DNA from 2 places in the Streptomyces sp. CNH287 genome. Region 2 is predicted to be linked to the other one. Evidence: riboswitches for the same ligand, from Rfam matches in the RefSeq annotation. Region 2 holds a riboswitch; the other holds the start of a gene.

Region 1 (14,692 bases), on a different contig from region 2:
GGTGGCCGTCGAGATCGACGGCTTCGAGATCTCGCCCGGAGTCTGGATCGCCGAAGGTGCCGAGGTCCACCCCGACGCCGTGCTGCGCGGTCCCCTCTACATCGGCGACTACGCCAAGGTCGAGGCCGGTGCCGAAATCCGGGAGCACTCCGTCGTCGGGTCGAACGTCATCGTCAAGAGCGGGGCGTTCCTGCATCGCGCGGTGGTCCACGACAACGTCTACATCGGCCAGCACTCCAACCTCCGCGGCTGCGTCATCGGCCGGAACGCCGACATCATGCGCGCCGCCCGCATCGAGGACGGCGCCGTCATCGGCGACGAGTGCCTGATCGGCGAGGAGTCGATCGTCCAGGGCAACGTCCGGGTGTATCCGTTCAAGACCGTGGAAGCAGGCGCCTTCGTCAACACCTCGGTCATCTGGGAGTCCCGCGGTCAGGCCCATCTGTTCGGCGCGCGCGGCGTCTCCGGCATCCTCAACGTCGAGATCACCCCGGAGCTGGCCGTGCGGCTGGCGGGCGCGTACGCCACCACGCTGAAGAAGGGCTCCACGGTCACCACCGCCCGCGACCACTCACGCGGTGCCCGGGCGCTCAAGCGCGCCATCATCTCCGCGCTCCAGACCAGCGCCATCGATGTCCGCGACCTGGAGAACGTCCCGCTGCCCGTCGCCCGCCAGCAGACGGCGCGGGGGAGTGCGGGCGGCATCATGATCCGTACGACCACGGGAGTCCCCGACTCCGTGGACATCATGTTCTTCGACGAGCGGGGCGCCGACCTCTCGCAGACCCAGCAGCGCAAGCTCGACCGGGTCTACGCACGCCAGGAGTACCGCCGGGCATTCCCGGGAGAGATCGGCGACCTCCGCTTCCCCGCGAGCGTCTTCGACTCCTACACGGGGTCCCTGCTGCGTGCCGTGGACACCACCGGGCTCGCCGAGTCCGGGCTCAAGGTCGTCGTCGACGCCTCGAACGGCAGCGCCGGACTGGTGCTGCCCAGCCTGCTCGGGCGGCTCGGGGTCGAGTCCCTGACGATCAACCCGGGGCTGGACGAGTCCCGTCCCACGGAGACCGCGGATACCCGCCGGCGCGGCCTCGTCCGTCTCGGTGAGATCGTCGCCTCCGCCCGCGCGGCCTTCGGTATCCGCCTCGACCCGGTGGGCGAGCGGATCTCCCTGGTGGACGAGCACGGCCGGATCATCGAGGACGACCGGGCCCTGCTGGTGATGCTCGACCTCGTCGCCGCCGAACGGCGCAGCGGCCGGGTGGCGCTGCCCGTCACCACCACGCGTGTCGCCGAGCAGGTGGCCGCCTACCGCGGCACGCAGGTGGAGTGGACGACGACTTCGCCGGACGACCTGACGCGGGTCGGCCGGGAGGACGCCACGATCTTCGGCGGCGACGGCCGGGGCGGCTTCATCGTCCCCGAGTTCAGCTCCGTGTTCGACGGCACCGCCGCGTTCGCCCGGCTGCTCGGCCTGGTCGCCCGCACCCAGCTCACCCTCAGCCGTATCGACGCGCGCATCCCGCAGGCGCACGTGCTGCGCCGTGACCTGGCCACTCCCTGGGCCGTCAAGGGGCTGGTGATGCGCCGCGTGGTGGAGGCGGCGGGCGAACGGTACGTCGACACCACGGACGGCGTACGGGTGGTGGAGACCGACGGCCGCTGGGTGCTGGTGCTGCCGGACCGGGCCGAGGCGGTGACGCACCTGTGGGCCGAGGGGCCCGACGACGCGTCCGCCCAGGGGCTCCTGGACGAGTGGTCCGGGGTGGTGGACAGCGCGGGGAGCTGACCGCACGCCCCACGCCCCGCCGTTCGCCGGTGGGCCCGTTCGGTGGTGCTGCCCGCGACGTGCGACGATGTGCGGCATGTCGCAGCAGCACCCCGGACGGAGTACCGCAACGCGGCCCGCACGACCGGACGCCTCCATGTCGCTGCTGAACAATGTCATGGACCACAGCCTCGATGACGGGTACGCCGAGGCGGCGGCACGCCGGGAGGCAGCCGGCAAGTCGGGCCTTCCCCGCACCACGCGGGCCAAGCTGTGGCTGGCGGTCGGCCTGGTGCTGGCCGCCCTGGTGGTCACCGTCGGCGCGGTGCAGGCGCGGGTCGACGCGCCCACGGTCGCCAAGGAGCGCGAGGAACTCATCGACCGGGTGGAAGAGGGCACTCGGGAGGCCGAGGCGCTGGAGGACCGGATCGAGCAGCTGCGGACCACCGTCGAGGAGAAGCAGAACGAGGCGCTGGAGAAGCACGGCGGCGCGCGGGGCGCGCTGACCGCCCTCCTCGCCGCGGCCACGCCTGCGGAGGGGCCCGGCATCAAGCTGGTGATCGACGATGCCGAGGACTCCAAGGGAGGTGCCGGCGGAGGCCCGCGCAGCAGCAGCGGCTTCTCCGACACCGGCCGCATCCGCGACCGCGACATGCAGCGCGTCATCAACGGGCTGTGGGCCGCTGGTGCGGAGGCCGTGACGGTCAATGACCAGCGCCTTACCGGACTTTCGGCGATCAGGGCGGCCGGTGACGCCATACTGGTCGACAACAAGCCCCTCGCGCCGCCCTACACCGTGCTCGCGGTGGGGCAGGGCGAGGAGCTGCGCAGCGGTTTCCAGGACAGTGTGGACGGCCAGTACCTCGAAGTGCTGCGGGAGAACTACGGCGTGCGCTACGACATCTCCGTGCAGGAAAAGGTGCGGCTGCCCGCGGCGTCCAGCCTCGCGCTGCGCACCGCGCAGCCCGTGAAGACAGGAAAGGGCAGCACATCGTGATCGCCGTACTGGGCCTCATCGTGGGAGTCGTGGCCGGACTCGTCGTTCGGCCCGTCGTACCGACGGTGGTGGAGCCCTACCTCCCGATCGCCGTGGTGGCCGCGCTGGACGCGGTCTTCGGCGGACTGCGGGCGATGCTCGACGGGATCTTCGACGACAAGGTGTTCGTCGTCTCCTTCCTGTCCAACGTGGTGGTCGCGGCGCTGATCGTCTTCCTCGGGGACAAGCTGGGCGTCGGTGCCCAGCTCTCCACGGGAGTGGTCGTCGTGCTCGGCATCCGCATCTTCTCCAACGCCGCCGCGATCCGCCGACACGTCTTCCGGGCGTGAGGCCGATGAGCGACGAGACGAATCCCGCCGACCGGCCGCACGACGGCCCCGCCCACCACGCCGCCTCCGGCCGCCATGAGGACGCGGCAGGCGCTCCGGCTCCGCCCGGTGGCGCCGGGCCCCAGGAGGCCACCGGACGGCAGCGGCTGCTGGCCGCCGTCTGGCCGCCGCGCGTCACCCGCGCCCAACTCACGGTCGCCGTGCTGCTGTTCGTGCTGGGTCTCGGCCTCGCCATCCAGGTGCGCTCCACCAGCGAGGGCGGCCCGCTGCGGGGAGCCCGGCAGGAGGATCTCGTGCGCATCCTCGACGAGCTGGACGACCGGTCGGTGCGACTGGAGCACGAGAAGGAGCGCCTGGAGGGCCAGAAGCGGGAGCTGGAGAACAGCTCGGACCAGGCCGAGTCGGCCCGCAAGCAGACCCGGCAGAAGGAACGCGAGCTGGGCGTGCTGGCCGGGACGGTGGCAGCCGAGGGGCCCGGCATCCAGATCACGATCCGCGACGCGACCGGGGCCGTCGAGGCCGATATGCTCCTGGACACCATCCAGGAACTCCGCGCGGCCGGTGCCGAGGCGATCGAGATCAACGACGTCCGGGTAGTGGCGGGCACCTATTTCACGGACCGTGGCGACCAGGTGAGCATCGACGGCCACCGAGTGTCACCGCCGTACCGCTTCGAGGTGATCGGCGAGCCGAAGGACCTGGAGCCCGCGCTCAACATCCCCGGTGGTGTCGTGCAGACACTGGAGAAGGAGCAGGCCAGGGTGTCGGTCACCCGCTCGGAGAAGATCACGGTGGACGCCTTGCGTTCGGCGAAGCGACCTGACTACGCTCGGTCATCACAGTGAGGTGGCGATGAGACATCGGCGGGGGTCGGCGAGGAGATGCGCGTCGGGTGAGGGAAACTGTCCCGAGGCCGGGGGCGTTGCCATGATGTCCGGCCTGGTCAGTGAGAACATTGAGGGTCTGTCCTGCCCCACGGGCGGGTCTGTTTCGTGCGAGGGGAATCGCCCGTGAGTTTCTTTTCGAGGTTGTTCGGCAAGAGCCGTCAGGACGGCGGCGGAGGCGCCCGGCGGCACCGTGCCGCCAGGAACGGCGAGCCCGCGCGGAGCGGCGGTGAAGAGCAGGGCCGCCCGCTCTTCCGGGACGAGCTGGACCCGCTTGCGGGCGGCGCCGGCGGTCAGGGCGCGGGGCCTGCCGACCCGTCGGCGACCGGGCGCATAGGTCTCGGGGAGCCGTCGGGTCCGCGGCCTGGCGGCGGGCCCGCCGCGTCGGTCTGCCCGCGCTGCGGGAGCCGGGTCGGCGAGGCGAGCCGCTTCTGCTCCAACTGCGGCGCTCCGCTGCGTGGCGGCCCGGCGGGCGAGGGTCCCTCGGAGACGACGTCCACGATCTCCATCTCCGGTCTCGAGGCGTACGACTCGGAGGCGACCGGGCAGCACATGCTGCCGCTCGCCCCCGAGGCGCAGGCCGCCGTCGAGGCGCTGCCCATGGGCTCGGCCCTGCTGGTGGTGCGCCGGGGGCCGAACTCGGGCAGCCGCTTCCTGCTGGACGGCGACCTGACCACGGCGGGCAGGCACCCGCAGAGTGACATCTTCCTCGATGACGTCACGGTTTCGCGGCGTCACGTGGAGTTCCGGCGGGGCCCCGGTGGCTTCGCTGTCGCCGACGTGGGGAGTCTGAACGGGACGTACGTCAACCGGGAGCGGATCGACTCCGGAGTCCCGCTCGCAAACGGTGACGAGGTGCAGATCGGCAAGTACCGGCTGGTCTTCTTCGCGAGCCAGCGGGGCGTCTGACCCGCCTCCTCCACCCGCCTGCCGCATCCGCCGGGACCGCTCACGCGGCCCCGGCGGGCGTCGTCCGGGCCGGGTTCTTCCGGACACCGGTACACGAATGCCCTCGCCGAAGGGGTGCCCGACTACCCAAACAGGCCGGTCAGGTCCTAGGGTTGCTGTGTGAACGAGCTTGATGTTGTGGGTGTCCGGGTGGAAATGCCCTCCAATCAGCCGATCGTTCTCCTGCGTGAAGTGGGAGGCGACCGGTACCTCCCCATCTGGATCGGCCCTGGGGAGGCGACCGCGATCGCCTTCGCGCAGCAGGGCATGACGCCCGCGAGGCCGCTGACGCACGACCTGTTCAAGGACGTGCTGGAGGCCGTCGGCCAGGAACTCACCGCGGTCCGGATCACGGACCTGCGGGAAGGCGTCTTCTACGCCGAGCTGGCCTTCGCGAGCGGTGTCGAGGTCAGTGCGCGCCCCTCGGACGCCATAGCGCTGGCGCTGCGCACCGGGACGCCGATCTTCGGAAGCGACGGTGTGCTCGACGACGCCGGGATCGCGATCCCGGACGAGCAGGAGGACGAGGTGGAGAAGTTCCGCGAGTTCCTCGACCAGATCTCTCCCGAGGACTTCGGGACCAGCAGCCAGTGAACCTCGTGCCACTCGGCACGCGGGCGCAAACGCTCAGGCATTCCCGTCTTGCGGGCACGTCAAACCACTCTTCGGGTGATTATCACTCGGCGTGGTGAGTGTGGCGATCGTTGACGCACCCCGAGTGACTGCCTACCTTCAGTTGGGCAGGTTCCGGGAGGACTGTTCCCGGAATGTGACGGACGGAGGTCGGCGTGAGAAGCACCGGCGGCGAGGGCACCGCGGCGGACAGCGCGTTTGCCTCGCCCGTGTCACCCGCACAGCCCGCCGCCCCGCCCGGCCCGGCGGTTCCCCCGGCGGTCACGGAGCAGCTGGGCTACCGCGGCCCCACGGCCTGCTCCGCCACCGGCATCACCTACCGCCAGCTGGACTACTGGGCCCGTACCGGGCTGGTCGAGCCGAGCATCCGCCCGGCGTACGGTTCCGGCAGCCAGCGGCTGTACAGCTTCCACGATGTCGTCGTGCTCAAGATCGTCAAGCGGCTGCTGGACACCGGGGTGTCGTTGCAGAACATCCGTGCGGCCGTCGCGCACCTGCGTTCGCGCGGGCAGACCGATCTGGCCCGCATGACGCTCATGAGCGACGGGGCCACGGTCTACGAGTGCTCCTCACCCGACGACGTGGTGGATCTGCTCCAGGGCGGCCAGGGTGTCTTCGGTATCGCCGTCGGGGTGGTCTGGAAGGACGTCGAGTGCGCCCTGTCCGAACTGCACGCGGAGCGCGTGGACACCGGCGAGACGGTCCTGGGCGACCACCCGGGGGACGAGCTGGCGCGCCGCCGCAACCGCGCCGGATGAGACCACCGCGCGCCGTTGTCAGTGGCGTGCGGCAGCATCGACAGGTGTGAGACACGCACCGACGGTCCTGCACCTCGACATGGACGCGTTCTACGCCTCCGTCGAGCAGGCGGCGAAGCCCAGCCTGCGTGGGCGCCCCGTGATCGTGGGCGGGCTGGGGCCGCGCGGCGTGGTGGCCACCGCCTCCTACGAGGCCAGGAAGTTCGGCGTGCATTCCGCGATGCCCATGGCGCAGGCCCGCAGGCGCTGCCCGAACGCCGCGTACCTGACGCCGCGCTTCAGCCTCTACCGTCAGGTGAGCGATCTGGTGATGGAGCTGCTGGCCGCCCTCTCGCCGCTGGTGGAGCCGCTCAGCCTGGACGAGGCGTTCGTCGACCTGGAGGCGGGAGGTGTGCCGCCGACCTCGCGTGCGGCGCTGGAGGTCGGGCACCGGCTGCGCCGTGACATCCGCGCCGCGACGGGGCTCAGCGGCTCGGTGGGGCTGGCCGGGTCCAAGCTGCTGGCCAAGATCGCCTCGGAGGAGGCCAAGCCTGACGGGCTGGCGGTCATCGCCCCCGGCACGGAGCGGGAGCTGCTGGCGCCGCTCTCCGTCCGTACGCTGCCGGGTGTGGGACCGGCCACCGCCGAGACCCTGCGCCGGGCCGGGATCACCACCGTGGGCGAGACCGTCGAGGCGGGCGAGGCGGAGCTGCTGCGGCTGCTGGGCAAGGCGCACGGCGCCGGTCTGTACGCGATGGCGAACGGCGTCGACGAACGGGCCGTGGTGGCCGAGCGGGACACCAAGTCCGTCTCCGTCGAGGACACCTACGACGTCGACCTCACCGACCGCGCCCAGGTGCAGGCCGAGGTCGCCCGGCTCGCCACCCGCTGCGTCGAGCGGCTCCGGGCCGCCGGGCACTCCGGGCGCACGGTGGTGATCAAGGTGCGCAGCTACGACTTCTCCACGCTCACCCGTTCGGAGACGCTCCGCGGGCCCACGGACGACCCCGGCGTCGTCCGGGAGACCGCCGCCCGGCTCCTGGACGGCGTGGACACCACGGCGGGCGTACGGCTCCTGGGCGTGGGCGTGAGCGGGCTCGCCGACTACACGCAGGAGGACCTGTTCGCGCAGGCGGCCTCCGCGACCGCACAGGCCACCGGGGCGGAGGAGCCCGCCGGCCGGACCGGTGACCCCGGCGGGCCGCCGCCGTCGCCCGGTCGCGCCGCGTCACCCGCGGCGGGCGCCGTACGGTCCTGGCCGCCCGGCCGCGACGTGCGGCACGCCCGGTTCGGCCCCGGCTGGGTCCAGGGCAGCGGTGTCGGGCGGGTCACGGTGCGCTTCGAGCAGCCGGGGTCGGCCCCCGGCCGGGTGCGTACCTTCGCCGTGGACGATCCGGAGCTGGAGCAGGCGGACCCGCTCGCCCTGGTCGCGGACCTCTCGGCGGGGCGCGCCGGGGCGGCGGGCGGGGACGCCGACGCCGCCCGTCAGCCCGGGCCCGGGCTGACGGGCGGGTCCGGCGACGCGCCCGAGCCTCCGGAGGCATCCGGTCCTCCCGACCCCGAGGGCCCCGAGGGCCGCGGGGGCCGCGACGGCCTCCCGGAGCCGCCCTCCGGCGCGGGGGAGGGGCTCTCGCCTCCGGCGGGCACGTCGAGCCCGTAGTGGTGGTAGAGCTGGAGCTCCTGCTCGGGCGAGAGGTGCCGCCCCACCCCGAAGTCCGGCGCGTCCCTGATCAGGGCGCGTTCGAAGGGGACGCGCAGGGTCTCGCCGTCCAGTTCGCTGGGCTCGAGGGGCACGAACGCGTCCCGGCTGAAGAGCCCGGTGCGTACGGCCGCCCACTCCGGCTCGCCCGTGGCGTCGTCGAGGTACACCTCGTCCACGGTGCCGATCCTGGCCCCGTCGCGGTCGAACGCCTTCCGGCCGATCAGGCTCCGCGGATCGATCTCGGTCTGCACGATCCCTCCAACTGGTCGCCGGCGCTCCCGGCTGCCGGGGCGCGGTCTGCGTACTGGTTCCACCCAATGCCACATCGCGGTGATTGGCCACTTGAACGCCTGCCCGGTCCCGTGCGCGGAACACGCTGGTAGGCTCGGAAACGGCTGTCGACCCCGCACGGGAGAGCTCTCCGGTGGCAGCACCGGAGGCGCCGAAGGAGCAACTCCTCCCCGGAATCTCTCAGGCTCACGTACCGTACGGGTGAGGTCACTCTGGAAAGCAGGGCTTGCCGCGGGCATGTGCCGTGGCTCGTCCTCACCGACGGTGCAAGCCGGGTCGTGCCGGGTTCGGGCGGGCCGGTGAAGCTCTCAGGTTGACATGACAGAGGGGGAGGCCGTCCGGGCACCGCCAGGTGTCCCTCGTAGGTCGCTGAGACCAGGAGGCCCCCGCTGATGACTGCCAACCGTCACTCCCTCGCCGAGCTGGAGCGTGGCACACCGTTCGAGAGCCGCCATATCGGGCCGGACGCCGGGGAGCAGGCCAAGATGCTCGCCCAGGTCGGATTCGGCTCGCTGGACGAGCTGACCGCCGCCGCCGTACCGGAGGTCATCCGCAGCAGCGAGGCGCTGCGGCTCCCCGAGGCGCGCGGCGAGGCGGACGTCCTGGCCGAGCTGCGCGGGCTGGCCCAGCGCAACCAGGTGCTGCACTCGATGATCGGGCTCGGCTACTACGGCACGTTCACGCCGCCGGTGATCCTGCGCAACGTGCTGGAGAACCCCTCCTGGTACACCGCCTACACGCCGTACCAGCCGGAGATCTCGCAGGGCCGGCTGGAGGCCCTGCTCAACTTCCAGACCGTGGTCTCCGACCTGACCGGCCTGCCCACCGCGGGCGCCTCCCTGCTGGACGAGAGCACCGCCGCCGCCGAGGCGGTGGCCCTCTCCCGCCGGGTGGGCAAGGTCAAGGAGGGCGTGTACGTGATCGACGCCGACTGCATGCCGCAGACGGTGGCCGTGATCCGCACCCGTACGGAGCCCGCCGGCGTCGAGACCGTCGTCGCCGACCTGAGCGAGGGCATCCCCGCCGAGATCGCCGAGCGCGGCGTCTTCGGCGTCCTGATCCAGTACCCGGGCGCCTCCGGTGCCGTACGCGACCCGCGCGCCGTGATCGAGCAGGCCCACGAGCTGGGCGCCGTCGTCACCGTCGCCGCCGACCTGCTGGCGCTGACCCTGCTCACCTCGCCCGGCGAGCTGGGCGCGGACATCGCGGTCGGGTCGAGCCAGCGTTTCGGCGTCCCGATGGGCTTCGGCGGGCCGCACGCGGGGTACATGGCGGTGCGCGACAGCCATGCGCGCAGCCTGCCCGGCCGCCTGGTGGGTGTCTCCAAGGACGCGGACGGCGGCCAGGCGTACCGGCTCGCGCTCCAGACCCGGGAGCAGCACATCCGCCGGGAGAAGGCCACCAGCAACATCTGCACGGCCCAGGTCCTGCTCGCGGTGATGGCCGGTATGTACGCGGTCTACCACGGGCCGGACGGGCTGGCCGCCATCGCCCGGCGCACCCACCGCTACGCCGTGCTGCTGGCCGAGGGCCTGCGCGCGGGCGGCGCGCACGTGGTGCACGACGCGTTCTTCGACACGGTCACCGTACGGGCCGAGGGGCAGGCGGCCCGGATCGTGGCCGCGGCCCGCGAGTCCGGGGTCAACCTGCGCCTGGTGGACGCCGACCACGTCGGAGTCTCCTGTGACGAGACGACGGGCCGGGTCCAGCTGGCCGCCGTGTGGCGGGCGTTCGGCGTCGAGGCAGGGTCACCGGGCGCTCCCGGCGTGGACGAGCTGGACGCGGCCGCGGGCGAGGTGCTGCCCGAGGGGCTGCTGCGCACGGACGACTACCTGACCCATCCCGTCTTCCACCAGTACCGCTCGGAGACCGCGATGCTGCGCTACCTGCGCCGCCTCGCCGACCGCGACTACGCCCTGGACCGCGGCATGATCCCGCTGGGCTCGTGCACGATGAAGCTGAACGCGACCACCGAGATGGAGCCGGTCACCTGGCCCGAGTTCGGCGGCCTGCACCCCTTCGCGCCGGTGGACCAGGCCGCGGGCTACCTCACGCTGATCCGCGAGCTGGAGGAGCGGCTGGCCGAGGTGACCGGCTACGACAAGGTCTCCCTCCAGCCGAACGCCGGGTCCCAGGGCGAGCTGGCCGGGCTGCTGGCGGTGCGGGCGTACCACCGTGCGAACGGGGACACCGGGCGCACCGTCTGCCTCATCCCCTCCTCGGCGCACGGCACGAACGCGGCGAGCGCGGTGATGGCCGGGATGAAGGTCGTCATCGTCAAGACCGGTGACGACGGGGACGTCGACGCCGAGGACCTGCGCGCCAAGATCGAGAAGCACGGCGCGGAGCTGGCCGTCCTCATGGTGACCTACCCCTCCACGCACGGTGTGTTCGAGGAGCACATCACCGACATCTGCGCGGCCGTGCACGACGCGGGGGGCCAGGTCTACGTCGACGGGGCGAACCTCAACGCGCTGCTCGGGCTGGCCCGTCCGGGGCGCTTCGGCGCCGACGTCTCGCACCTCAACCTGCACAAGACCTTCTGCATCCCGCACGGCGGCGGCGGCCCCGGTGTGGGCCCCGTCGGCGTACGCGCCCACCTGGCGCCGTACCTGCCCAACCACCCGCTCCAGCCCTCCGCCGGACCGGAGACGGGCATCGGCCCGGTCTCGGGCGCGCCCTGGGGTTCGGCGGGGATACTGCCGATCTCCTGGGCGTACGTACGGCTGATGGGTGCCGAGGGGCTGCGCCGGGCGACGCAGGTCGCGGTGCTCGGAGCCAACTACATCGCCAAGCGGCTCGAGCCGCACTACCCGGTGCTCTACACCGGGCCCGGCGGGCTGGTCGCGCACGAGTGCATCATCGACGTACGGCCGCTGACCAAGGCCACCGGAGTGAGCATCGACGACGTCGCCAAGCGGCTGATCGACTACGGCTTCCACGCGCCGACGATGTCCTTCCCCGTCGCCGGGACGCTGATGATCGAGCCGACGGAGAGCGAGGACCTCGCGGAGCTGGACCGCTTCTGCGCCGCGATGATCGCGATCCGGGCGGAGATCGACAAGGTCGCGTCGGGGGAGTGGGCGGCGGAGGACAACCCGCTGCGCAACGCCCCGCACACCGCCGCGCAGCTCGGGCGCGAGTGGGAGTTCGGCTACAGCCGTGAGGAGGCGGCCTTCCCGGCCGGGGTGGTGGCGGCGGACAAGTACTGGCCGCCGGTGCGGCGGATCGACGGGGCCTTCGGCGACCGTAACCTGGTCTGCTCCTGCCCGCCGATGGAGGAGTACGACAGCTGACGTAGCCCGGTCGGAGCGGCGGCCGGGAACGACGATGGGGCCGGTGCGGCGGTGACGCCGGCCGGCCCCTCTTGGCTGTGCTGCCGCGCCGGCCGCGTCAGGCCGCAGTGGCGATGTGCTCGGTGCCCAGCGGCCGGTGCGGTGCGATGATCTCGCCGTCCGGCAGCAGCTCGCCCGTGTCCTCGAAGAGCAGAACTCCGTTGCACAGCAGGCTCCAGCCCTGTTCAGGGAAGTGCGCCACGAGATGGGCGGCCTCCCGGTCGGCGGAGTCCGCGGTCGGGCACGGTGGCTGGTGCTTGCACATGGTCGGTGCCGTCTTCCGTTGTGTGGGCCCTGATGGTGTCCTGCGGCTCGGTCGGGATTCCATGGCCGCCCCCCGTTCGCTGTGTATGTCCCCAGTGTTGCCCTGCGGGCGCGATTCCGCAGGGATTTAGCGGCAGCGCTTCTCACCAGTCAGGGACGCATCACCCACACGAGCGGTTGCCCGCGACACCACCCCCCTGGCGGGGGGTGTCGCGGGCTGGGCCGGGCTACGTCACACGGGGGTGGCAGGGGGCCGGGCGAGGGCGGGACGGCGGCTTCAGGCGACGGTGCCCAGCGCCGGGACGGCCGTCAGCCGGTGCACGAGCAGCGGCAGCAGCGCGTCCATCCGGTGCGGTCTCTGCGCGGCGATGCCCGGGGGCGCCGGGGCCAGGGGGATCAGCAGGTCGGCGGCCTCCGGGAAGCCCTCGGCGGGGTCCGCCTCCGCGTCCCCGTGCAGCCAGAGCGTGAGCATGTACAGCTCGGGTACGGACAGCAGCCGCGGCTGGTACGGCAGCGGCAGCGCCTCGGCCTGGCCCAGCGCGCGTTCGGTGGAGGTGACGTACGGTCCGGCGCTGAAGTGGGCGAACGTCCAGCCGCCCGGGCCGAACCGGGACTCCGCGGCCCCCGCGTCGCCTCCGGTGGCGGTGTCGCGCAGCAGGAAGCGCCAGCCGGTCAGCCGGGTGCGCGGCGGGCCCTGCTGCTGACCGTCCCGGCTGATCCGGTGGACGGGCAGTGCGAGTTCGGGCCGCGCGGCGTCCGGGCCGCGGGCGGTGTCGGAGCCGAGGGCCTCGAGCACGCTGCGCAGCGCGGGGGCCGGAGCCGGGGGAAATCGCACGGGCATGATGGGTCGCCTCTCACTTCGCCGGGCACGGCGGTGCTGAAAACGGGGGGCGCGGACGGCACTGTCGGCGTCGGGATGGGCCGCGAGAGCGGCTGGGCGTTGACCTTCGGGGGGCCGGACCGGCGCCAAGTCTCTGCCTCGTCAAGGGAGTTTATACGACACGTGTTCTGCTGGGGATTCCGCTAATACTGCCGGGCCGTTTTTTCCAGGAGATATCCGGACGGTTTCCAGCACGTATTTAAGGGCATTTGCGGAGCCCGGAAGGCCGCGGCCTCGGATTCCTCCGGCGACGCGGTCGGCCGAATCGCGACGCCACCTTTTCCGGCGGTCCCGTGTACGCGGCGGCCCCGCGCGGCCCGTGCCGTATGCCTGTGGAATGTGCCGGAGATGTGACTGTTGCCAGCGTAGCGCGTGCGGGCGCACCCGACGAGGGGTAATCGATCACACGGACGGGCATCATCGTTCGTAATACCGCGGCAGCGGACGCGGCCGGTACGGGCGGAGGCCCGTCCGCCCGTACCGGCCCCGGGTCCTGGCAGAGGAGGAGCGCCCCGATGGGTGAGAAGGTCGTGGGCAACGGTTTCGGCCTGTCCGAACGGCGGCGCTATCGCCGGAAGCTCCACCAGTGTCTCGAGAGTCTGCAACACCTGCTCGGGGCCCAGCTGTTCGACCGCCCGCGCAACCTCATGGGCCTGGAGATCGAACTCAATCTCGCGGATGACGACGGCATGCCGCGGATGATGAACGCCCAGGTGCTGGAGCGGATCGCCAGCCGCGATTTCCAGACCGAACTCGGGCGGTTCAACCTGGAGGCCAACATCGTCCCGCACCAGCTGACCGGCCGGGTGTTCGACCAGTTGGCCGAGGAGCTGCGCACGGGGCTGGCGTACGCGGACCGGCAGGCGCGCGAAGTCGCCGCCCGTATCGTGATGATCGGCATACTGCCCACGCTCACCGTCGAGGACCTGGTCAGCTCCAACCTCTCGGCCGTCGACCGCTACACGCTGCTGAACGACCAGATCATGGCCTCCCGCGGCGAGGAGGTCGACATCGACATCGAGGGCGTCGAACGCCTCACCTACACCTCGGAGTCCATCGTCGCCGAGGCCGCCTGCACCTCGGTGCAGCTGCACCTCCAGGTGACACCCGAGCGGTTCGCCCCGGTGTGGAACGCCTCCCAGGCCATCGCCGGGCCGCAGATCGCCATGGGCGCCAACGCGCCCTTCGTCTTCGGCCGGGAGCTGTGGCGCGAGTCCAGGCCGCCGCTGTTCCTCCAGTCCACCGACACCCGGCCGCCGGAGCTGGCCGCGCAGGGGGTCCGCCCCCGCACGTGGTTCGGGGAGCGCTGGATCGACTCCGTGCACGACCTCTTCGAGGAGAACGTGCGCTTCTTCCCGTCGCTGCTCCCGCTGTGCGAGGAGGAGGACCCGCTGCGGGAGCTGGCGCTGGGGCGCATACCGCGGCTGGCCGAACTCGTCCTGCACAACGGCACGGTCTACCGCTGGAACCGGCCGGTGTACGGCGTCGCGGACGGCGTACCGCACCTGCGGGTGGAGAATCGCGTGCTTCCGGCCGGTCCCACCGTCACCGACGTGCTCGCCAACGCCGCCTTCTACTACGGGCTGGTGCGCGCGCTGGCGGACGCACAGCGCCCGGTGTGGAAGCGGCTGCCCTTCGCCGCGGCCGAGGCGAACTTCCGCGCCGCCTGCCGGCACGGCCTCGACGCCGAGCTGCACTGGCCGCGCCCCGGCCGGTCCGGCGGGCTGGCCACGGTGCCGGCCGCGCGGCTCGTCCAGGACGAACTGCTCCCGCTCGCCGCGTCCGGGCTGGACTCCTGGGGGCTGGAGCCGGCGGACCGCGACAGATATCTGGGGGTCGTGCGGGAACGCTGCCGCCTGAGGGTCAACGGCGCGTCGTGGCAGTCCGCGGTCTACCACCGGGCGCGGGAGGCGGGGCTGGGGCG
Region 2 (14,692 bases):
TGGTGGGGGCGGTCACCACGCGACCGCCGGCCGCGTTCTCCTCGTTGACCGCCATGGCGTAGAGCGTGATCCACTCCATGGCGTGCGCCTCGGCGTTGCCCTCGGCCCGCAACTGCCGAGCCGAGTTGGCGGCCCGCCGCCGGACCTTGAGGCCGCCGGGCAGGATGCCCTCCTGACCCATGCCGCGGGCCACGCACTCCTGCATGACGCGCCAGATCTCCAGCAGTTCGCGGCGGATCTCGCTCTCGGTGCGCCACGCCTTCTCGTTCTCCAGCATCAGCCCCGAGATGGACAGGCCCGTCTCGCGGGTGAGCCGCAGCAGTTCGTCGCCGGTGCGGAAGGGGTGGGTCAGCGGGGTGTCGTCCAGCTTGATGCGGTCCTCGCCGACCGCGTCCTCGTCCACCACGAAGCCGCCGCCGACCGAGTAGTACGTCTTCTCCAGCAGCGGGGTGCCGGCGGGGTCGTAGGCGAAGAGCGTCATGCCGTTGGCGTGGTAGGGCAGGGAGCGCCGGCGGTGCAGGATCAGTTCGCGCGACTCGTCGAAGTCGATCTCGTGGCTGTCCCCTATCTCCTCGGCCAGCAGCCGCAGCCGCTTGGTCTCCCGGATACGGCGCACCCACGCGTCCGCCTGCTCGACGTCGACGGTCGCGGGCGCGTGCCCCTCCAGGCCCAGCAGGACGGCCTTGGGGGTGCCGTGGCCGTGCCCGGTGGCACCGAGCGAGCCGAACAGCTCGACCCGTACGGACGCGGTGTGCGCCAGTACGCCTTCGTTCTTGAGGCGGCGGGCGAACATCCGTGCCGCGCGCATCGGGCCGACCGTGTGGGAGCTGGACGGGCCGATGCCGATCGAGAAGAGGTCAAAGACGGAGAGGGCCATGGGTCGCTCCCTGGCGTTCGGGCGGGGGCGGGCGTGGGGGCAGGGCAGGGGGCGCAGGTGCGGTGCGGGGCGCCCCGGCGGGGGGCCGGGGCGCCCGTGCGGCCTACGCGTTCTTCGCGCTCAGGCCGGGGTAGAGCGGGTGCTTCGCGGCGAGCGTGGCGACGCGCTCGGCCAGTGTCTTCGCCTTCGCCTCGTCGAAACCGGCGCCGAGGGTCTCGGCGATGATGTCGGCGACCTCGGCGAAGTCCTCGGCCCCGAAGCCCCGGGTGGCCAGGGCGGGAGTGCCCACGCGCAACCCGGAGGTGACCATCGGGGGACGCGGGTCGTTCGGCACCGCGTTGCGGTTGACGGTGATGCCGACCTCGTGCAGCCGGTCCTCGGCCTGCTGCCCGTCCAGCTCGCTCTCGCGCAGGTCGACCAGGACCAGGTGCACGTCCGTGCCGCCGGAGAGGACGGAGACGCCCGCGTCCACCGCGTCCTGCCGCGTCAGGCGCTCGGCGAGGATGCGCGCGCCCTCCACGGTGCGCTGCTGGCGCTCCCGGAACTCGTCGCTCGCCGCGATCTTGAACGAGACCGCCTTGGCGGCGATCACGTGCTCCAGCGGACCGCCCTGCTGGCCGGGGAAGACCGCCGAGTTGATCTTCTTGGCGTGCTCCTGCCGGGACAGGATCACGCCGCCGCGCGGGCCGCCGAGCGTCTTGTGCGTGGTGGTGGTGACCACGTCGGCGTACGGCACGGGGCTGGGGTGGAGCCCCGCGGCGACCAGCCCGGCGAAGTGCGCCATGTCGACCATCAGGAGCGCGCCGACCTCGTCCGCGATGGCGCGGAAGGCGGCGAAGTCCAGCTGGCGGGGGTAGGCGGACCAGCCCGCGATGATCATCTGCGGCCGGTGCTCCCGCGCGAGGCGGCCGACCTCCTCCATGTCGACCAGGCTGCTGTCGGCGTCGACGTGGTAGGGCACCACGTTGTAGAGCTTGCCGGAGAAGTTGATCCGCATCCCGTGCGTGAGGTGCCCGCCGTGGGCCAGGTCCAGGCCCATGATCGTGTCGCCCGGCTTGAGCAGGGCGAACATCGCGGCGGCGTTGGCGGAGGCGCCGGAGTGCGGCTGCACGTTGGCCGCCTCCGCGCCGAAGAGGGCCTTCACCCGGTCACGTGCGATGTCCTCGATGACATCGACGTGCTCGCAGCCGCCGTAGTAGCGGCGGCCGGGGTACCCCTCGGCGTACTTGTTGGTCAGGACGGAGCCCTGGGCCTCCAGGGCGGCGACCGGGGCGAAGTTCTCGGAGGCGATCATCTCGAGGGTGGACTGCTGGCGGTGCAGCTCGGCGTCGACGGCGGCGGCGACGTCCGGGTCCACCTCGTGGAGGGAGCTGTTCAGAAGAGTCATGAGGTCTTCCTGGTGGGAGGGCGGGTGCTCAGTTTCCGGCGGCGAAGGAGGCGTACTCGTCGGCGGAGAGCAGGCCCTCCGGCTCACCGTCCACCTTCACCTTGAACAGCCAGCCGCCCTCGAAGGGGGCGGAGTTGACCAGCGACGGGTCGTTGACGACGTCCTCGTTGACCGCGGTGACCTCACCGGTCACCGGGGAGTAGAGGTCGCTGACCGACTTCGTCGACTCGAGCTCGCCACAGGTGCCCTCGGCGGTGACCTGCGCACCGACCTCGGGAAGCTGGACGAAGACCACGTCGCCGAGGGCGTCGGCGGCGTGCGCCGTGATCCCGACTGTCGAGACGCCGTCATCGGCGGCCGACAGCCACTCGTGCTCCTTGCTGTAGCGCAGCTGCTGGGGGTTGCTCATGGGGCAATTCTCCTGGATGGGTGATCGGTGGGTACGGGCGGGCGGCCGGGGGCCCCGCGAGGGGCTCCCGCGTACGGTCTCGGACGGCGCTTCGCCGGTGCCGGCGCCTGCCGGTGCGCCGGCGTCCGGCTACTTCTGGCGCTTGTAGAACGGCAGCGCGACGACCTCGTACGGCTCATGAGTACCGCGAATGTCCACCGCGACGCCGTCGCTGCCCGGCTCGGCGTGTGCCGCGTCCACGTACGCGATGGCGATCGGCTTGCCGAGCGTGGGGGAGGGGGCGCCCGAGGTGACCTCGCCGATCACCGTGCTCCCGCCGCCGGCACCGGCCGCGACCACCGGATAGCCCGCACGTGGCACCCGGCGGCCCTCGGCGACGAGGCCGACCAGCTTGCGCGGGGGAGCGGCGGCGGCCCGCTCGGCGGCGGCCTCCAGCGACTCGCGGCCCACGAAACGGCCGCCGTTCGTCGTCTTCTCGAACTTCACCGTCCGGCCCAGCCCGGCGTCGAACGGGGTCGTCGCCGTGGTCAGCTCGTGCCCGTACAGCGGCATGCCCGCCTCCAGGCGGAGCGTGTCCCGGCAGCTGAGCCCGCATGGCACCAGCCCGGCGCCCTCACCCGCGGCGGTCAGCGCCGCCCAGACGGCGACCGCGTCGCCGGGGGCGACGAACAGCTCGAAACCGTCCTCACCCGTGTAGCCCGTACGGGCGATCAGCGCGGGCACCCCGGCCACCGTGCCCGGCAGGCCCGCGTAGTACTTCAGACCGGCCAGATCGGCGTCCGTGAGCTTGCCCAGGATGCCCGCGGCCTGCGGGCCCTGCACGGCGAGCAGCGCGTAGGCGTCCCGGTCGTCCCGCACGCCGGCGTCGAAGCCGCCCTGCCGGTCGACCAGCGCGTCGAGCACGACCTGCGCGTTGGAGGCGTTGGCGACGACCAGGTACTCCTGGGCCGCGGCGGCGGCGTCCGATCCGCCCAGCCGGTAGACGATCAGGTCGTCGAGGATGCCGCCCCGCTCGTCGCAGATCATCGTGTAGCGGGCGCGGCCGGGCTTGAGCGCGGAGAGGTTGCCGATCAGCGCGTAGTCGAGCAGCTCGCCCGCCTGGGGGCCGCTGATCGTGATCTCGCCCATGTGGGACAGGTCGAACAGGCCGGCGCGCTCGCGTACGGCGAGGTGCTCGTCCCGCTCGCTGCCGTAGCGCAGCGGCATGTCCCAGCCGGCGAAGTCGGTCATCGTCGCGCCGAGCGCGCGATGCGTGGCGTCGAGGGCGGTCCGGCGGGGACCGCCGGAGGGCGTGCTGGGGGTAGTCATGTCAGGCTCCCGGGACTGGTGACACGGATGTCCTCCCCATCTGTCATCGGAACCTGAGAGGTTCGCCACCAGTCCGTGCGTACGGACGGGTGGCTTGCACCTTGGGTGGGGCCGCGCACGGCCCGCTTTTCAGATCTGCCTCGCCCTGCGCGGTATCGGGGCCTGAGAGATTCAAGGGAGGATCTTGCTCCTTCGGCGCCCCTGCACACACGAACTGTCACACGAACGTGTGATACCGGGGACTCTCCCGCGCGGATTCAAGCGGCCTGTATGGAGTTGGCGCCCTCATCATTGCACGGGCCGCGCGGACATGGCAGATCGCGTGGACGGCGAGCAATCGTCTTGAATCGCATTACCTTTTCTTGACACTCTCGTGGGTAGCCGCGAACGAGCGGCACGGCCACAGGAGGACATCAGGTGGAGAGCCTGCGCAGCGCCTACGCGACGACGGGCGGGAGCGCACTGCCCGCACCGGCCTCGGTGCCCCTTGCGGGGCGCGACCTGCGCGGGTCGACCACCGCGAGAACGCTGCTGTTCCCCGCCGGCGACCGGGTCGTGGTCTCGGGGCTGCCCGGCAGCGGCAAGTCGACGCTCATCCGCCGCACGGTCGCGGTGGTGGAGCACTCGGTCAGCCGGATCGACTCGCAGGACACCCGGGAGCGCTGGGAGCGCCGGCTGCCCCGCTGGATTCCGTACGTGATCTACCGTCCGCTGGTCCGGCTGGCGCACTACGCCGCGCTGCGCGGCGCGTTGGCCTCGGGGGCCAGCGTGGTGGTGCACGACTGCGGTACGCAGCGCTGGGTGCGCCGCTGGCTGGCCGCCGACGCGCGGCGGCGCGGTCGCGGGCTGCACCTGGTGCTGCTGGACGTGCCCGCGCGCACGGCGCTGGCGGGCCAGGCCGAGCGGGGCCGCGGCGTCTCCGGATACGCCTTCGCGCGGCACCGGCGGGCGGTGGGCAGGCTGCTGGCCGAGGCGGCGGCGGGCCGGATGCCGTCGGGGTGCGCCTCGGTGGTGGTGCTGGACCGCGAGGCGGCGGGCGCGCTGTGCGGGGTGGCCTTCGAGGGCGGCTGACCGGTGCAGGTGCAGGTGCAGGTGCGTGGGGCGGGGCGGCGGGTGGCCGGCCGGCCCGGCGGCGGGTGCACGCGGCCCGCCCCTCCACGCGGGAGCGGCGGGCCGTGTACGGGGACAGCCGTAGGCCGGGCGGGTCGCGCCGCGGGGCCGCGGGCCGGGCCGACGAGGGGCGTCGGCGGTCAGCCGGGAAGCGGTCAGCCGGGGATCTGCGCCGCGGTCTGGCTCTGGTTCTCCGAGACGTCGGGCAGCGCGGGCAGTCCGTCCAGCTCCGGTGCGGGCAGCTGGCCGCTGAGCACGACTGCGGTGAGCAGGTCGACGGTGGCCGACACCGTCGCCTTCAGCTCGGCCCGCACCTTCCGCACGTCCGCCGGACGCTCGTCGGCCGCGGCGTCCTGCCCGGCGGTGCGGAAGGCCGGGGCCGACACCCTGATCAACTCGTCGGCCTGTTCCTGCAACTCGCCCGCCGCGCGGGAGACCAGGTCGGCGGGGGTCGCGGCGGGTGCCACCACCGCACGGCCGCCGGTGCCGCCCGCGACGGCCGACTGCCGGACCTTGGCGACCGCCGCCCGGACCGCCTCGGCGTGCTGCTCGGCGGCTGCGGCGGGCAGTCTGCCCTCGGGGGTCCGCAGTACGGCGCCGATCAGCTCGGTGACCGGGGCGAGTACGCCGCCGGTGTGCGCCAGCAGGTCGTTCTGCGCGGCGATGTCGCCGGCGCCGGGCAGCGGCGCCGGGGACTGTACGGACGGGGAGACAGGCTGGGGGCCGACCGCGAACGCGGTGGTGGCCGCGCCGACTCCGCCGAGGGAGAGGGTGGCCGCGAGGGCCAGGGACGTCGTCTTGTTGACGCGCATGGGGACATATCTTTCTCTGCGGTGTAACGGGAACATTCCTCACCTTTCGAGATGAACCCACACACTGCAACCGGTCGATCGCATCCGGTGACCAATCGGGTTACCCGCTCCGTGAACCGAGGCGCCTGATCCGGCCAAGATCACCCGGCCGTCTCCCCGCAACCGGCGCCCTAAACTTGCCGCATGACCATCCCGCACCAGTACGGACCGGGCCACGGCGGCGGCTGGCCCGGCAACGAGCTGGAGGAGACCCTCGCCGCCTCCCTCGCCGTGTCGCACGCGAGCGCGCGGCTGCTGGAGGTACTCGCGCGCAGCAGCGTCTGGGTGCCGCTGCCCGAGGGCGGCGGACCGGGCAGCCCGCATCTCGACCTGCCGACCGTGGAGCTGGACGGGGCGCCGTACGTCCCCGTCTTCAGCTCCGAGCAGCAGTTCCTCCAGGTGGTCGGCTCCCACATGTCCTTCAGCGTGGCGCCGGTGGGCGAGCTGGCCCGCGGTCTGCCGCCGCAGTTGGGCATCGCGGTGAATCCCGAGGGGACCGTCGGGGTGCCGCTCCCGCCGGCCGCGGTGGCCGAGCTGTGCCGGGGCACCCCGGGCGCCCGGGTGCCCGGGATGGCCAGCGGCGCGCGGGTGCGGCTCTACGAACCGGACTGGCAGGACGACCCGGTGGACTTCCAGGCCGCGGCGGCCGGTGAGTTCGCGGCGGTACCGCAGGTGCGCACGGCGCGGCGCGCGCTGGCCAGCAGCGAGGGCGAGGCGCCCGCCCTCTTCGTGGGGATAGAGCTGGACCTGCTGGACCCGGGGGCGCGGCAGTCCGCGCACGACGCGCTGGGCCGCGCGCTCGGACGCGTGCCGGTGAAGTGGCCGGTGCAGTTGGTGCTGCTGGACGCCGCGCGCGATCCGGTGGTCGACTGGATGCGGCAGTGCGTGCGGCCCTTCTACTCGCGCGAGCAGACCGGCTGAGAGCGACCGGCCCCCGGCGTCACCGGCATCCGCCGGGCTCCGGGGAGCCCCCCTCTGGCGCGGCACTGGCCGCGCTCCGCCACCCCGGACTCGTAAGCTGGTTGGATGTCCGACGGGGGCACAGCCGCGTCCCGGGCGCGGACGACCGATTCGGCGGCGCGGGCGTGGCCGCCGAAGACCCAGTCACTGAGCGACGACTTGAAGGGGGCGGCCCACGTGAGCGCGGGTGAGAGCGTCGAACAGCTGCTGCGGCAGGTGTCGCCCGGCCGGTACGACGTCTACGAGGCACTGCTGCACCACCTCGCCGAGTCCCGGCTGTGGATGCTGCTCTGGAACGGCCAGGCGGGTTCCCCCGACGCGCAGTACGGGAACATGGAGGTCGCCGGCCACGGCTACGCCCCCTGTGTCACCTCCGCCCAGGAACTGGCCGCCTCCGGCTGGAACCGTGCGCACGAGGTGATCGGCGGGCGCGAAATCGCCGCCGCGCTCTTCCCCGACCGCTGGGGCATCTGGCTGAACCCGCACGCTCCCGGCGGCGGGGTCGGCATCCCCTGGCTCGATCTGCGCCGGATCGTCTCCGGCCTCGACCGGCTGCCCGCCGGGCCGCTGCGGATCACCGAGCCCTCGCTGGAGCTGCCGCAGTTCTACGCGCTGCTCTCCCAGAACGCCCACCGGACCCCGGCGGTGCGTTCGCTTCGCCGCGCCTGGGTGCAGCCCGCGCTCGGGTCGCCGTACCTGGCGATCGGGCTCGACCTCTACGACACCGGGCAGCCCGCCGTCGACTCCGTGCGGCTGATGATGCAGCAGTCGGTCGGCGCGGTGCCGGACGGACTGCCGGTGTCCAGCGTGGCCATGTCGGACGACCTCGATCCGGTGACGATGTGGCTCCGCCTCCGCGCGCGGCCCTTCTTCGACCGGGACGCGCACGCGGGTGCGATCCCGGGTGCCGCGCCGGGGTACGGGTACGGTTACCCGCGATCGTATTGAGCGGAAGGCATGTGGGCAGGGAAGACCGGATTTCCCGCCCACGTCAGCGTCAAGAGGCGGGGATCGCCGGGCTGGATTTGATCAAGGCGGACAGATGCGGACTTTCTTGGCGGCATTTCACCGCTCACCAAAGATCTCCGTCCGTATAACGGGAACCCTTTGAAGACATCACAGTTGCGCATCCATTCACCTGGAGGTCTGGCGAGTGATCGTGAGCGCGATGAAGACTCCCGACCCATGGGCCGTCGGCCTTTTGTACGAACCGCAGGGAACTAGCCGCTACAGCGGCGGGCGTGGGCCGGCCACCGCCGGCCGAGAGGGGTCCTCACCACGATGACGGCACCAATGCACGACACGGTTCCGGCCGATGCCGCGGACGCCGATGTCGCAGCCAGCGTCGCCAAGGACGCGGTGGAAGGCCGGTCGCTGGGCCGCATCGCCTGGACCCGCCTGAAACGCGACAAGCTGGCGGTCGCCGGTGGTGTGATCGTCCTCTTCCTGGTCCTGGTCGCGATCTTCGCGCCGGTGATCACCAGCATCGTCGGGCAGGACCCGAACGAGTACCACCAGGACAAGATCGACCCGCTCTTCGGCACCCCGACCGGCTCGCTCGGCGGCATCAGCTCCGAGCACCTGCTCGGTGTCGAGCCGGTGAACGGCCGCGACGTGTTCGCCCGGATCGTCTACGGCGCCCGGATCTCGCTGCTCGTCGGCTTCCTCTCGGCGATCGTCGCCGTGGTCCTGGGCACCGTCCTGGGCATTCTCGCGGGCTACTTCGGCGGCTGGCTCGACGCCCTGATCAGCCGGACCATGGACATGCTGCTGGCTTTCCCGCAGCTGCTCTTCATCATCTCGCTGATCGCCGTCATGCCCAACAAGCTGCTGGGCCTGGAGGGCACCGGAGTCCGGCTCCTGGTGATGATCCTGGTGATCGGCTTCTTCGGCTGGCCCTACATCGGTCGGATCGTGCGCGGCCAGACGCTCTCGCTGCGCGAGCGGGAGTACGTCGAGGCGGCCCGCAGTCTGGGCGCGGGCAAGCGCTACATCCTGTTCAAGGAACTGCTGCCCAACCTGATCGCTCCCATCACGGTCTACACGACCCTGATGATTCCCACCAACATCCTGACCGAGGCCGCTCTCAGCTTCCTCGGCGCCGGAGTCAAACCCCCGACGGCCTCCTGGGGACAGATGCTCAATACCGCCGTGCGGTATTACCAGGAGGATCCGATGTACATGGTGGTTCCGGGCGTAGCGATCTTCATCACCGTGCTTGCTTTCAACCTGTTCGGGGACGGCGTACGCGACGCACTCGACCCGAAGGGCACCCGTTGACCCCCCATTGCCCCACCCCCGGCCCGGCGCAAAGTCCGGTCCGTGACAACCCGGAGGATGCGACATCGTGAGATTCCTACGCACATCGAGGCGCCGGAGCGCCGCGGCGTCAGCCGTGGTGGTCGCGGCCCTGCTGACCACAGCGGCCTGTGGCGGTGGCGACAGCGACGACGGCGGCGGCGGTGACGGGGCGGGCTTCAACGCCGCCGTGGACAAGGTCGCCAACAAGTCGGACAAGAAGGGCGGCACGCTGAAGTTCATCGGCGTGCAGGACGCCGACTCGTGGGACACCACCCGCGGTTACTACGGCTTCGCCTGGAACTTCATGCGCTACTACTCGCGCCAGCTGGTGACGCCCGCGGCGGCGCCCGGCGAGGGCGGCCTCGAGCTGAAGCCCGACCTGGCCAAGGCCGTGGCGAAGGTCAGCGAGGACGGCAAGACCTACACGTACGAGCTCAAGGACGGCATCACCTGGCAGGATGGCAAGCCCATCACCGCCCAGGACATCAAGTACGGCATCGAGCGGCAGTGGGCGCAGGACGTGCTCCCCGGCGGCCCGGTCCACGTGAAGAACACCCTGGACCCCGAGGGCAAGTACAAGGGTCCCTACAAGGACACCTCCGAGGCGGGCCTGAAGGCCATCGAGACGCCGGACGAGAAGACGATCGTCTTCAAGCTGCCGAAGGCGAACAGCGACTTCGAAGAGATGCTGTCGATGACGTCGTCCTCGCCGGTGCGCAAGGACAAGGACACCAAGTCCAAGTACGGCCTGTCGCCCTTCTCCAGCGGCCCGTACCAGTTCAAGGACTACCAGCCGAACAAGAAGCTGACCCTGGTCCGCAACAAGAACTGGAAGCGCTCGACGGACACCGTCCGCGCCGCCCTGCCGGACAAGATCACGGTCACCCTGATCACCAACGGTGACGAGCTGGACAAGCGGCTCATCAGCGGCGACTACGACGTCGACCTGAACGCCACCGGCCTCAGCGCGGCCGGCCGCTCCTCCGCCCTGAAGGAGCACAAGGGCAACGTCGACAACCCGGAGACCGGCTTCATCCGCTACGCCGCGTTCCCGCAGTCGGTCGAGCCGTTCGACGACATCCACTGCCGCAAGGCCGCCATCTACGGTTCGGACCACAAGTCGATCCAGACGGCGCGCGGCGGCCCGATGGGCGGCGGCGACATCGGCACCAACATGCTGCCTCCCGTGGTGCCGGGCTCCGACACCTCCTACGACCCGTACGGCCTGGCCAAGAACGACGGCGCGGCCAACGTGAAGAAGGCGAAGGAGGAGCTGAAGAAGTGCGGTAAGCCGAACGGCTTCAAGACCACCATCGCCGTCCGCAACAACAAGGACGTCGAGGTCGACACCGCCGAGGCGATGCAGGCGTCGCTGAAGAAGGTCGGCATCGAGGCGCAGGTCGACGAGTACGACGGCGCGCAGATCGCCGGCATCGTCGGCAACCCCGAGGTCGTCAAGAAGAAGAACTACGGCATCATCGTGATGGGCTGGGGCCCGGACTTCAACTCGGTCCAGGGCTACGGCAAGCCGCTGTGGCACAGCTCCAACATCCTCGACCAGGGGAACAACAACTTCCCCGAGATCGACGACCCGGAGATCGACAAGAGCTTCGCGCAGTTCGAGGCGGAGCTGGACAAGGACAAGGCCGCGAGCATCGCCACCTCCATCAACAAGAAGGTCATGGAGGGCGCGTACTACATGCCCTTCACCTTCGAGAAGATGATCTCCTGGCGCTCGAGCCGGCTGACGAACGTCTACTCCACCTACGCGTACAGCGGGCAGTACGACTACGCCTCGCTGGGCGTGAAGTAACCGACCGCCGGCACACCCGCCAAGAGGCACGAAGGGCAGGTGAGGGCCGTGGCGGCGGCCCGGGTGACTCTGGACGATCTCCGGAGACACCCGGGCCGCCGCAGGGCCGAGCGCAGTGCTCACATACCTGATCAGGCGGCTGTTCGCCGCCGCAGTGATGCTGGTCGTCATCGTTCTGGTGGTCTTCAGCATCTTCTTCCTGATTCCCAAGTGGACGGGCGTGGACCCGGCCACCATGTATGTAGGGAAGGCTTCCGACAAAGCAGCACTGGAAGGCATCCGGGAGAAGCTCAGCCTGGACGACCCGATCCTCGTCCAGCTGTTCGAGTTCTTCAAAGGCATCTTCGTCGGCCGTGACTACACCGGCGGCGGGGACACGCTCCACTGCTCGGCCCCCTGCTTCGGCTACTCCTTCAAGACCGAGCAGGCCATCTGGCCCGTGCTGACCGACCGCTTCCCGGTCACCTTCGGGCTGGCCATCGGCGCGGCCGTGATCTGGCTGCTCATCGGCCTCACCGCCGGTGTGCTCTCCGCCCTGCGCCGCGGCACGCTGTGGGACCGCGCGTCCATGACCGTGGCCCTGGCCGGCGTCTCGCTGCCGATCTACTTCACCGGTCTGATCTCGCTGGCGGTCTTCTCCTACGGACTCGGCTGGGTGAGCAACGAGTACACACCGATGGAGGAGAGCATCCCCGACTGGTTCAGCGGGATGATCCTGCCCTGGGTGACGCTGGCGTTCCTCTTCGGCGCCATGTACGCCCGGCTCACCAGAGCCACCATGCTGGAAGTGATGGGGGAGGACTACATCCGTACGGCCCGGGCCAAGGGCGTACGCGAGGTGGTCGTCATCCGGAAGCACGCGATGCGCTCCACCATGACCCCGATCATCACCCTGCTGGGTGTGGACCTGGGCATGCTGATGGGCAACGCGATCCTGACGGAGACGACGTTCTCCCTGCCCGGCCTCGGTCAGGCGGTCCTCAAGGCGATCGGCGAGCGCGACCTGCCGCTGATCCTCGGCGTCACGCTGATCACGGCCACCGCCGTGGTCCTCGCGAACCTCGTCGTGGACATCCTGTACAGCGTGATCGACCCCCGAGTGAGGCTCGCATGACAGACCTCAGCAAGTCCGGCGCGGCCGCCAGCAAGTCCGGCGCGGCCGTCGGCGAGCCGAAGGCCGCGGGCTCGCCCGCACCCAGGGCGTTCCTCGAAGTCCGCGACCTGAAGATCCACTTCCCGACCGACGACGGCGTGGTCAAGTCGGTGGACGGGCTGTCCTTCCAGCTGGAGAAGGGCAAGACCCTCGGCATCGTCGGCGAGTCCGGTTCGGGCAAGTCGGTGACCTCGCTGGGCATCATGGGCCTGCACACGGTGGGCCAGTACGGCCGCCAGAAGGCCCAGATCTCCGGCGAGATCTGGCTGGAGGGCACCGAACTGCTCTCCGCCGACCCCCACACGGTGCGCAAGCTGCGCGGCCGTGAGATGGCGATGATCTTCCAGGACCCGCTGTCTGCCCTGCACCCGTACTTCACCATCGGCAAGCAGATCATCGAGGCGTACCGGATTCACCACGACGTCGACAAGAAGGTGGCCCGCAAGCGGGCCATCGAGATGCTCGACCGGGTGGGCATCCCACAGCCCGACCAGCGCGTGGACAGCTACCCGCACGAGTTCTCCGGCGGCATGCGGCAGCGCGCCATGATCGCCATGTCGCTGGTCAACAACCCCGAGCTGCTCATCGCGGACGAGCCGACCACCGCCCTGGACGTCACCGTGCAGGCGCAGATCCTCGACCTCATCCGCGATCTCCAGAAGGAGTTCGGCTCGGCGGTCATCGTGATCACCCACGACCTGGGCGTCGTCGCCGAACTGGCCGACGACATCCTGGTGATGTACGGCGGCCGGTGCGTCGAGCGCGGCGCCGCCGAGAAGGTCTTCTACGAACCGCAGCACCCCTACACCTGGGGTCTGCTCGGCTCGATGCCGCGCATCGACCGGGAGCGGACCGAGCGCCTCATCCCGGTCAAGGGTTCCCCGCCCAGCCTGATCAACATCCCCGACGGCTGCGCGTTCAACCCGCGCTGCCCGTACGCGGACGTACCCAAGGGCGGCATCACCCGCACCGAGCGCCCCGAACTGCGCGAGGTGGCCGACGGGCACTTCTCCGCCTGCCATCTGCCGCGCGAGGACCGGGAACGCATCTGGAACGAAGAGATTGCGCCGAAGCTGTGAGCGAGGACGAGCAGATGACCAAGCCCGAAGGGGCGGGCACGCCCGAGCCGAGCGCGCCGGCCGAGGAGCCCGCAGCCGCCCCCGGCGCCGCCGAGGCCCGGCACGCGGGTCAGGTGGAGGCCGGTGAGGTGCTGCTGCGGGTGAGCGGTCTCACCAAGCACTTCCCCATCACCAAGGGCGTGCTCAAGCGCCAGGTGGCGGCGGTGAAGGCGGTCGACGGCATCGACTTCGAGGTGCGCGCGGGGGAGACCCTGGGCGTGGTGGGCGAGTCCGGCTGCGGCAAGTCGACCATGGGCAGGCTCGTCACCCGGCTGCTGGAGCCCTCCGCGGGGAAGATCGAGTTCCAGGGGCGGGACATCACCCACCTGGGGACCTCGGGCATGCGGCCGCTGCGCCGCGACGTCCAGATGATCTTCCAGGACCCGTACTCCTCGCTGAACCCGCGGCACACCGTGGGCGCCATCGTCAGCGCGCCGTTCAAGCTCCAGGGCGTCCAGCCCGAGGGCGGCGTGAAGAAGGAGGTGCAGCGTCTGCTGTCGGTGGTCGGGCTCAACCCCGAGCACTACAACCGCTATCCGCACGAGTTCTCCGGCGGCCAGCGGCAGCGCATCGGCATCGCCCGCGCGCTGGCGCTCAACCCCAAGCTGGTCGTGGCGGACGAGCCGGTCTCCGCGCTGGACGTGTCCATCCAGGCCCAGGTGGTCAACCTGCTGGACGACCTCCAGGACGAACTGGGCCTGACTTACGTGATCATCGCCCACGACCTGTCGGTGATCCGGCACGTCTCGGACCGGATCGCGGTCATGTACCTGGGCAAGATCGTGGAGCTGACGGACCGGCAGTCGCTGTACAAGTCGTCGATGCACCCGTACACCCGCGCGCTGATGTCCGCGGTGCCGGTGCCCGACCCGCGCGGCAAGGCCAAGCGGAACAGCGGGCGCATCCTGCTCCAGGGCGACGTGCCCTCGCCGATCAAGCCCCCGTCCGGCTGCCGGTTCCACACCCGGTGCTGGAAGGCGACCCGGGTCTGCAAGACGCTGGAGCCGCCGATGCAGGAGCTGCGCACGGGGCACTTGGTGGCCTGCCACCACCCCGAGGACCACGAGGACCTGCACCCCGAGGACACCGAGCTGCTGACCGCCGCGGAGAAGGCGGCGGACAACCTGGAGTCCGAGAAGAAGGCCGTGGAGCAGCGCGACCGGGAGGCCGTGGGCAAGGACTGAGCCGGGTCCGTCCGCCTCGCGCGACTCCCCGTACGGCGCCCCCGGGCGTGCGGTGCGGGGAGTTCTCGCGTGGGCGCACTGCGCGGTGCCGTGCGGAGCGCCGGGTGCGCGGTCCCGCGCGTGCCGTGCGCGGACGGGCCGTCAGAACGGGAAGAGGCTGCGGCCGTGCTGCACCGAGACCCAGCGCTGCGTGGTGAACGCCTCGACCATCGCGTCGCCGT

What was found. Region 2 has a riboswitch for glycine ahead of gcvT (glycine cleavage system aminomethyltransferase GcvT). Riboswitches for the same ligand answer to the same signal wherever they lie in the genome.
Region 1: linked by a shared signal. The riboswitch ahead of gcvP (aminomethyl-transferring glycine dehydrogenase) and the one ahead of gcvT (glycine cleavage system aminomethyltransferase GcvT) in region 2 are both predicted to bind glycine.

Annotation. Positions count from the first base shown of each region.
Region 1 is NZ_AUKQ01000031.1:1,662-16,353, forward strand. Features, by position in the region: gene H299_RS0123165 (mannose-1-phosphate guanyltransferase) at 1-1,789, shown strand, start outside; gene H299_RS0123170 (DUF881 domain-containing protein) at 1,857-2,765, shown strand; gene H299_RS0123175 (small basic family protein) at 2,762-3,094, shown strand; gene H299_RS0123180 (DUF881 domain-containing protein) at 3,100-3,939, shown strand; gene H299_RS0123185 (FHA domain-containing protein) at 4,063-4,887, shown strand; gene H299_RS0123190 (bifunctional nuclease family protein) at 5,047-5,520, shown strand; gene H299_RS0123195 (MerR family transcriptional regulator) at 5,769-6,317, shown strand; gene H299_RS35785 (DNA polymerase IV) at 6,364-7,956, shown strand; partial or broken gene H299_RS40585 (PRC-barrel domain-containing protein) at 7,911-8,249, opposite strand; glycine riboswitch at 8,398-8,495, shown strand; gene gcvP (aminomethyl-transferring glycine dehydrogenase) at 8,682-11,585, shown strand; gene H299_RS0123210 (DUF5999 family protein) at 11,683-11,889, opposite strand; gene H299_RS0123215 (hypothetical protein) at 12,166-12,729, opposite strand; gene H299_RS0123220 (glutamate-cysteine ligase family protein) at 13,284-14,692, shown strand, end outside.
Region 2 is NZ_KE384253.1:219,128-233,819, reverse strand. Features, by position in the region: gene H299_RS0130515 (L-serine ammonia-lyase) at 1-877, opposite strand, end outside; gene H299_RS0130510 (serine hydroxymethyltransferase) at 981-2,264, opposite strand; gene gcvH (glycine cleavage system protein GcvH) at 2,293-2,673, opposite strand; gene gcvT (glycine cleavage system aminomethyltransferase GcvT) at 2,803-3,981, opposite strand; glycine riboswitch at 4,122-4,241, opposite strand; gene H299_RS0130495 (AAA family ATPase) at 4,408-5,052, shown strand; gene H299_RS39785 (hypothetical protein) at 5,247-5,903, opposite strand; gene H299_RS0130485 (enhanced serine sensitivity protein SseB) at 6,087-6,863, shown strand; gene H299_RS0130480 (enhanced serine sensitivity protein SseB C-terminal domain-containing protein) at 7,080-7,850, shown strand; gene H299_RS0130475 (ABC transporter permease) at 8,184-9,182, shown strand; gene H299_RS0130470 (ABC transporter substrate-binding protein) at 9,250-11,016, shown strand; gene H299_RS0130465 (ABC transporter permease) at 11,132-12,130, shown strand; gene H299_RS0130460 (ABC transporter ATP-binding protein) at 12,127-13,248, shown strand; gene H299_RS37075 (dipeptide ABC transporter ATP-binding protein) at 13,263-14,471, shown strand; gene H299_RS0130450 (aldehyde dehydrogenase family protein) at 14,613-14,692, opposite strand, start outside.